DNA from 2 places in the Arthrobacter sp. YA7-1 genome. Region 2 is predicted to be linked to the other one. Evidence: riboswitches for the same ligand, from Rfam matches in the RefSeq annotation. Region 2 holds a riboswitch; the other holds the start of a gene.

What was found. Region 2 has a riboswitch for cyclic di-AMP ahead of OIT41_RS04210 (NlpC/P60 family protein). Riboswitches for the same ligand answer to the same signal wherever they lie in the genome.
Region 1: another riboswitch for cyclic di-AMP. It lies ahead of OIT41_RS02745 (hypothetical protein); the one in region 2 lies ahead of OIT41_RS04210 (NlpC/P60 family protein).

Annotation. Positions count from the first base shown of each region.
Region 1 is NZ_CP110114.1:560,123-564,327, forward strand. Features, by position in the region: gene OIT41_RS02740 (glycosyltransferase) at 1-1,033, opposite strand, end outside; gene OIT41_RS02745 (hypothetical protein) at 1,195-1,797, opposite strand; cyclic di-AMP (ydaO/yuaA leader) riboswitch at 1,920-2,115, opposite strand; gene OIT41_RS02750 (sensor histidine kinase) at 2,256-3,734, opposite strand; gene OIT41_RS02755 (response regulator transcription factor) at 3,747-4,205, opposite strand, start outside.
Region 2 is NZ_CP110114.1:879,778-883,982, reverse strand. Features, by position in the region: gene OIT41_RS04220 (molybdenum cofactor guanylyltransferase) at 1-201, opposite strand, end outside; gene OIT41_RS04215 (HNH endonuclease) at 238-738, opposite strand; gene OIT41_RS04210 (NlpC/P60 family protein) at 989-1,753, opposite strand; cyclic di-AMP (ydaO/yuaA leader) riboswitch at 1,759-1,941, opposite strand; gene OIT41_RS04205 (M23 family metallopeptidase) at 2,071-2,889, opposite strand; cyclic di-AMP (ydaO/yuaA leader) riboswitch at 2,892-3,102, opposite strand; gene OIT41_RS04200 (metal-dependent transcriptional regulator) at 3,229-3,924, opposite strand; gene serC (phosphoserine transaminase) at 4,197-4,205, shown strand, end outside.

The DNA of each region.
Region 1 (4,205 bases), 320 kb from region 2:
AGCCGCGGCAGAACAGGAAAATGAGCACGTAGGCCAGGGTGGAGGCAGCGCCGATCGCGGCGAACCGGACCAGTTGCCCGAAAAGGCTGCTGCGCGGGCTCTGCTCGGCAATGCGCGACGACGCCGGAAGCGGCCCGCGTGCCAGCGCTGCGCGCAGTTCCGGAACGGGGATGCGGCCCGAGACGAGATCCCGGGTCAGCCGGACCATGCCGCGGATGTCTGCCAGGGCAGTGCGCACCACGTCGACGCTGGAATTGGGATCGTCGATCCAGTCAACGGGAACCTCGTGCACGCGGAGTCCGCAGCGTTCGGCGACCACCAGGAGTTCAGTGTCGAAGAACCACGAGTTGTCCATGGTGTGGGGGAGGAGCTGCTGGGCGACATCTGCCCGGATCGCCTTGAAGCCGCACTGCGCATCGCTGAAACGGGCGCCCATGAACGAGTGCAGCATCAGGTTGTAGCTGCGCGAAATGAACTCGCGCTTGGGGCCGCGGACAACCCTTGAGTTCCGCGTCAGGCGCGTGCCGATGGCGAGGTCCGAGTGGCCGGAGATCAGCGGTGCCAGAAGGGGCGCCAGCGCGGCGAGGTCCGTGGACAGATCCACGTCCATGTAAGCGAGAACCGGGGACGGCGATGCAAGCCACACCTTGCGAAGGGCGTTGCCGCGTCCCTTCTCCTCAAGATGGACAACAGCGAGTTCGGGCAGCTCCCTCGCCACGCGTTCAGCGATTTTCAAGGTGCCGTCCGTGCTCGCGTTGTCCGCCACGGTGATGCGGAAGCCGTGCGGGAACGTCTCGCGCAAGTGGCCGTGAAGCCGGCGCAGGCACTCCTCAAGGTCGCGTTCCTCGTTGAAGACCGGGATCGTGACATCGAGCACGGGGATGGCGGTGTGGGTGTCCACGGGGGCGCGTCGCACCGTGCTGCGCTGGAGGGGAGCGTTGGGCTGGAGGGGAGCGTTGGGCTGGAGGGGAAGGCCCGGCGGCACCACCGCGGGGTCCTTCAGGGTACCGGAGGTGGATTCGATGAGCGTCATGTATCCAGAGTGCGGCTGCCGATTATGAGGGCTTTAGGCGGAACCTGTGATATGGCTGTGGATCTCCGACCGGCATGGCGACTCGCATGTGTGGCCACTAGGCGCAGAGGTCCGCCCCCGGAAGGGACGGACCCCTGCGTTCTTTGTGCGTGGCTCCTGGCTTAGTACCAGTTGTTCGCGAGGTGGAAGGACCACGCCGCGGACGGCGATCCGTAGCGTTCCTTGATGTAGTTCAGGCCCCAGCGGATCTGCGTCTGGTAGTTGGTCTGCCAATCGGCGCCCTCGGATGCCATTTTCGCGCCCGGCAGCGACTGCCCGATTCCGTAAGCGCCGCTGGAGGCGTTGGTGGCAGTCGTGCGCCAATCCGATTCCTTGTTCCACAAGGTGATCAGTGCGGACATCTCGCCCTGACCCCAACCGTAGGAGGGCAGGAGGCTAGCGGCATAGGCCTGGGCCCCGGCGGGATCGTCGAGGGCAACAGGTGCGGCCGGGGCTGCAGGCGCGGCCGGAGCGGCGGGAGCGGCAGCCTGGGGCGCGACGGCGGCCGGAGCCGGGGCGGCTGCCCGGCTCGGAACCGGCGTGGCGCTCGGCTTGGCGCTCGCGCTCGCCGACGGCGTGGCGGTGGCCAATGGAGTGGCTGAGTGACTAACCGCGCGGGAATCCGACGAACGGCTCATGTCCTGGGCATTGATGGCTTGTCCGGCGGCCTGGCTTGCAGCACCGGCACCGAGGAACACGGCGACGACGCCGGCAACAACTGCCATGCGCTGGCCGGTGCCGAGGTTTGAAGCGACTCGCCTCAACGTAGAACGTGACTTGTTTCTCCGGGCCGGTTCGCCGCGGTGGCGCGCAACAGAGCGCGACTGATTCCTGGAATCAGACATGGTGATTGCCTCTCGACGCCTGCGGAGTTAGCTGTCGGATTCGGATGAGGTCATCCGGCCGTGGCCACTGGGAATCGTGGCGGTGCGGCTTCACCCCTAGGGCTGGCTCAACATGAGCGCTTGCCCGGAGACCTGGGTCCCCCGTCTCTGCCTGGACTGTTGGCACCGGGGAGGGGCAGAGCTCGGCGCCTACCCGGCGGCGGCCGGAATGATCCGGCGCACCTATTCGACGGTACAGGAGGATCCGGCTTAAGTCACATTTGGGTAACGGAGATCACGACGCCGGTGCGTCGACTTGCGCTCGCCGCGCACCGGCGTCGTCATTTTGTGGACGGCCTTCAGGCCGTGGCGGTCCTCAGCGCCGGAAGCCGCACCGCAAACTCCGTCCGGCCCGGCCGCGATGCCACTTCGACAGTACCGCCATGCGCCTGAACGATGGATTCCACGATCGACAAGCCGAGCCCGGACGTGCCCTCGGAACCGGAGCGGGCGGCGTCGGCACGGGCAAAGCGCGAGAAAATCCTGCCCTGGAAATCCGGCGGGATGCCCGGCCCGTTATCCGTCACGGTCACCACGGCGCTGCCATCGGCGGAACGCATGACGCCGGTGACCACGGTGGTACCCGCCTCCGTGTGCTTGCGGGCGTTGGAGAGCAGATTTGCCAAGACCTGGTGGAGCTGAGTGGTGTCGCCGCGGACCGTGATGGGCTCATCCGGGAGCTTGAGCTGCCAGATGTGTTCGGGGGCCATGACTTTCTCGTCGCTGACGGTTTCGACCACCAACTGCGTGAGGTCCACATCGGTGAACTCCGGGGCCTTGCCTTCGTCAAGCCGGGCCAGCAGAAGGAGGTCCTCCACGAGGGTGGTCATGCGTTCGGACTGGCTTTGCACCCGGCCCAGTGATTTGCGGCCGTCCTCGGTGAACGTCTCGGTCATGCGCAAGAGCTCTGTGTAGCCGCGGATGGCCGTCAGCGGAGTGCGTAGTTCGTGTGACGCGTCGGCCACGAACTGGCGCACTTTCGTTTCGCTTTGCTGGCGCGCCTCGAGGGCGCTCGAGACGTTGTCCAGCATGAGGTTCAATGCATGGCCCACGCTTCCCACCTCTGTGCCCGGGTGGGCCGCCGACGCCGGAACGCGCACCGCGAGTGCCACCTCACCGGCGTCGAGCGGAAGTTTCGATACCTTCGTGGCGACGTCGGAAAGTTGCTCCAGAGGGCGCATGGTACGGCGGATCAGGACGGTTCCGGCCAGCCCGATCAGGATCAGCCCGCCCAAGGACACCAGCACCATGGTCCACACGAGCGAGGCCTCGGTGTCTTCTTTCGAGGCAAGCGGCAGCCCCGTGATGACCACATCGCCATAGGGGGTTTCGGCGGCTACCAGCCGGTAGCCGCCATTGGAGAGGGTGCGATCAACCGGACGGCCATCGGAGGGGAGCGCCAACAGTATTCCGGCATCGCTGGGCGACAACGGAGTACGGGTGGCATCCGAGGAGAGGAACCCGGCATCGCTGCTCACCTGGCCGCCAAGGATTCGCGCGTTCAAGGTGCCGATGCTCTGGCCCCGGGGATCCAGGGGGTCCGGACGGCCGCCGGGGTTGCCTTGCGGCGGGCGCCCGTGCGACGCCTGCATCAATTGCTGGTCCAGTTGCTTCGTGAGGAACACGTCCATGGAGGCATAGCTGACCACCCCGACTGCGCCGCAGATGGCCACGAGGAGCGCCATGGAGAGGAGGATCAAGCGGGTGCGCAAGTGCCAGGTTGAGGGATTGAACCAGCTGTGGTCGGTTTGGCGGGGGATACCCGAGAGTGCGGACATTCGACGCCCCGGCTATTCGGCAGGCTTGATGACGTAGCCGGCTCCGCGCACCGTGTGGATCATGGGCGGATGGTTGGCCTCGATCTTCTTGCGAAGGTATGAGATGTAAAGCTCCACGATGTTGGCCTGGCCGCCGAAATCGTAATCCCACACGCGGTCCAGGATCTGGGCCTTGCTAACCACGCGCTTGGGATTTTCCATGAGGTAGCGCAGGAGTTCGAACTGGGTCGCGGTGAGCGGGATGTCTTCGCCGCCGCGGGTGACTTCACGGGTGTCAACGTTCAAGGTCAGGTCGCCTACCACCAGCTCGGCCGTGTCCATCGCAGCCACCCCCGAGCGCTGGACCAAGCGGTGCAGGCGCAGGAGGACTTCCTCCATGCTGAAGGGCTTGGTGACATAATCGTCGCCGCCCGCGGCCAACCCCACGATCCGGTCCTGCACGTCATCCTTGGCGGTGAGGAAAAGCGCAGG
Region 2 (4,205 bases):
GGGCGGGTCCTCCCGTGCGGTCAACGTGCCGTCCGGCAATGTGCCGGGATCCGGCCCGACGACGACGACTCTCCGGGCTCCGCGCGTGGCCGCCAGGGCACGCTGAAGGAGCGTTGCGCCGTCGTACCTCAGATGGGCTTTGGGCACGCCGCCGAGGCGGGAGGACTTGCCACCCGCCAATACCACCGCATCAAAGTCCACCCGCCCAGATTACCCGGGAAGCGGCTCAATTCCGGTTCAGGCCGCCGATTCAGGGAGGAGGAAGGGATCCCATGCGGGCGCAGGTTTCTCAAGCTCCTTGATCTGCCAGATAGTCCCGGTGGGCGCCGCGGGAGTGAACCTCAGTTTCCAGCCCATCTCGGCTGGAGTGTGGTCACTCTTGGCGTTGTTGCAGCGAAGGCACGCTGCCACCAGGTTTTCCCAGGAATCCGCGCCGCCCCTGGATTTGGGGTGGACGTGGTCAATGGTGTGGGCTGCTTTCCCGCAATAGGCGCAACGGTGGCCGTCGCGGCGCAGGACGCCGCGGCGTGTAACCGCCGTGATGGTGTTGTACCTTGGCCGGATGTAGCGATTGAGCAGAATCACGGACGGACGTCCGAGAATCTCCTGTGGCCCGACGACAGGCTCGTCGCCTTCGGCCACTACGCTCGCTTTCCCGGTGAGCACAAGGACCAGCGCCCGGCGGAAGGTTACTACCGCCAGCGGTTCATATCCAGCATTCAGAACGAGTGTGCGCATGCACGTACCTCTTCACGGCCGCACCCGTCAGGGGCGCGAGGGCCGGCTGCCCTCTGCATGTACGGGCTGTGGATCGACAACCTAAGAGTAAACACCCGGAGGCCAGATCAACGAATCCTAGCGTGAGTTCCAGGACGGTGTCGGTCAAAGTTCATGTGCCGGACACGTTTGCGCATGCTGGTTAAAACGGAACATCCCCGCCGGCGGACCGACGGGGATGTTCCAGTGAAAACTATGTAGCCGGAGCTAATTAGCCACCGACGCGGATGAAGACCGGGCCGGAACCGACGTTGACGCTGTACAGGGCGGTGGTGCCACCGTTCCAGCCGCCGTGGACTGCCATGCCGTTGCCGACGTAAACGGCGATGTGGGCCATGCCCATGCCACCGTTCTGGTAGTAGACGAGGTCACCCGGCTGCGCTTCAGCAGCGCTGACCGTGCGGCCGAGGGAGAGGTAGTCTGCCGGCCAACCGTGGAAGTGGATGCCAACGGCAGCCAAGGAGTTCGAAGCCAGGGCCGTGCAGTCCTGGGCAACGCCAAGCTGTGCGTAAGCTGCGGCAGCAATTGCCGCGCCCTGGCCGCTGGCAACCTTCGTTGCGGGAGAAACAGCAGCAGTCACGGAAAGCGTCGAGACGCCGGTAGCGGCACCCGTTGCAGCCTGCGGAGCAGGAGCAGCTTCCTGGGTAGCGACCGGAGCAGCAACAACCGGAGCAGCCTCGGTGGAAACCGTCGGGCGCTCGTACTTGATGGCGACGGAGGAGTCGGCCGAAATGCTGGCTTGGGCGACGGACTGGACTTCCAGGGCGGAAGTCGAAGTGGACTCGCGGGGGACGTTGGTTTCTGCAGCGTTGGCTGCGATACCGCTAGTAAGCACCAGACCGGAAGCAGCTGCGATAACCGCTGCCTGACGGCCTACGCCACCGGCGTTGCTGCCGACAGTCTTAGCGATAACGGCAAGCGAGTTGGTCTTGGTGACCGCGGCACGGTGGCGCGCGACAGTAGAGCGTGAAGACACGTTAAGAGGCCTCTCCCTATGCCCGCGAGGTAAGCTGTCGGATTCGGATGGGAGTCATCCGGCCACACTTCTCCCTCTCGGAAGTTGTGCGACTTAACCCCAAGGCCATCCGTGAAGATGACCAAAAGTGGGTCCCCCGCCTCTGCCAGACGATGTTTTGCGAACGGAACCTCGAGCAGTGGCAGAGCTAGGCAATCCACTCGAGTGCATCAACTCTCTAAAAGTTGATGCGTCTTAGACGGTACATGAGTTTTGGCTGAATGTCACATTCAGGTCACGGAGCGTGACAAGCATGCGAGAGGCTTCCATCGGATTGGCTACAGCCAGCCCAGGGGGTCGACGACGTCGCCGTTGACCATGACTTCAAAATGGAGGTGGCAGCCGGTGGAGGCGCCGGTAGTGCCGCTCAACGCGATGACGTCGCCGCGGCTGACAGTCTGGCCCACGTGGACGTTGAACGAAGACAAATGGTTGTACGTGGTTTCCAGGCCGTTGCCGTGGTCCACCACAATGCGGTTCCCGCCGCCATACGGATGCCAGCCGGCGAAGGTCACCTTGCCCGCCGCAGCGGCATGGACCTGGGTGCCGCACTGGGCCACGAAGTCCTGGCCCCGGTGGAATTCGCCTAGGCCGCCCGTGATGGGGTTCACGCGGTAACCGAACGGCGAGGCCGTGATCAGGGTATCCAGCGGCGCCCCGAGTGTGCCCTTGGAGGACGACGTCGTGATGGTGCCGACGGACTGCGCGCTCAGGAGCTGTTTGAGCCTGCTGTCCGGATCTGCCGTGGTGGAAACCGCAGCGCGGCTGAAATCGATCGTGGCGCTTGCCGCGGCCGGGATTTCAGGCTGGGTTCCCACTGCCAGGGCCGTCTGGTTCAACTCAGGGGTGGCCGTCATGGCGCCGGCGCCCGGCATGGCGATCGTGAGGATGAGGCCGGTAGCCGCAAGGGCCACGCCGGCCTTCTGCCCCGCTCCGCTCGCTGCGGCGAACTCGGCCATCTGCCGCAAAGGTCCCTTGCGGCGGCGGAGTTCGCGATGGGGATCGCGGGGCCGCTGGTGCTCGACGGCGCTTGCGCTCCGCAGCTCAGCAGCAGGACCGGACGCGCGCCTGCGGCCCCTGGTGTTCTGCGTGGTCAAGGTTTTCCTCTCTGGCAAGCCTGCGAAGTTAGCTGTCGGATTCGGGCCAGAGAGATCGTGGACCCGGTCCGCACGAAGGACGCGAAGCGCAGGGCTACTCCGAGGAGGACCCTGCGCAATGTGTGCTTCTGCTGCGGACTTCACCCCAAGGCCGTCTTTCGACGGCCGATGGTGGTTCCCCCGCTTCTGCCAGTGAATGGACTAATCCACCTGATCCACTGGCAGAACTCGGCTTCGGATCAGGTAACGCTTTGGTATCGGCGCCAGTACCCAACTATAGGGGATTAAGCCCCCGCGGTAATAATTTCGTTATCTTTGCCGCTCGCCTTGCCGGAGAGGCTAGGCGACCGTGACAAACACGTGCGAGGCAACCTCCGGCGGCAGCTCCAGGGCGCCGTCGATATTGGGCACGCGGACTGAGATGTACTCCCCCACCCGTTCCAGGGAAACCCTGGCACCGGGACGGATTCCGCCCTCGTCCAGCTGCACCAGGAGTTCCGGTTCCACCTGGATCGGTTCGGCCAATCGGCTGACGGTGACCCGGTTTTCAGGTGAGTATTCGTTCATCGCGTCAAGGAGGTTGACCACGCCGTCCGTAAACGCGTGGGACGCGGCTCCGCCCAATGCTTCGAGTCCCGGAATGGGGTTGCCGTAGGGCGATTCCGTGGGGTGGTCCAGGAGCTCGTAGAGCCGCCGCTCCACGCGCTCGCTCATGACGTGCTCCCAGCGGCACGCTTCATCGTGGACGTAGGCCCAGTCAAGCCCGATGACATCGGCGAGGAGCCGTTCCGCGAGCCGGTGCTTGCGCATGACTTCCGTGGCGCGTTTCCGGCCCGTTTCGGTCAGCTCAAGGTGCCGGTCGTTGGACACAATCACCAGGCCGTCGCGTTCCATCCGACCGATCGTCTGGGAAACAGTTGGGCCGGAGTGCCGCAAGCGTTCGGCGATGCGTGCGCGAAGAGCCACGATGTTCTCTTCTTCAAGCTCCAAAATGGTCCGAAGATACATCTCAGTGGTATCGATCAGATCCGTCATCCAGCTCAGCTCCTCGAGCGCAGTATCTTGCGTGTTTTCGCCAGCTCCAAGCTTAGCTTATTTGGAATTACTCCGGATAATTACGACGCCGGTCCAGCGCTCTTCCGCCGTCCCATCCGGAGCCGACCAAACAAATGCTTTCCACGTGGCGGACTATGACACCTCCGGTTCTGCCCCCGCCTGCGGCGTCGGGCAGAATTGGGAAGTCGAAGGAGGCAGCTTGCCACCTGCCACGACCCATCTAGGCCGCTACTTCACCATTGGAGCATCCCGTGAGCGAC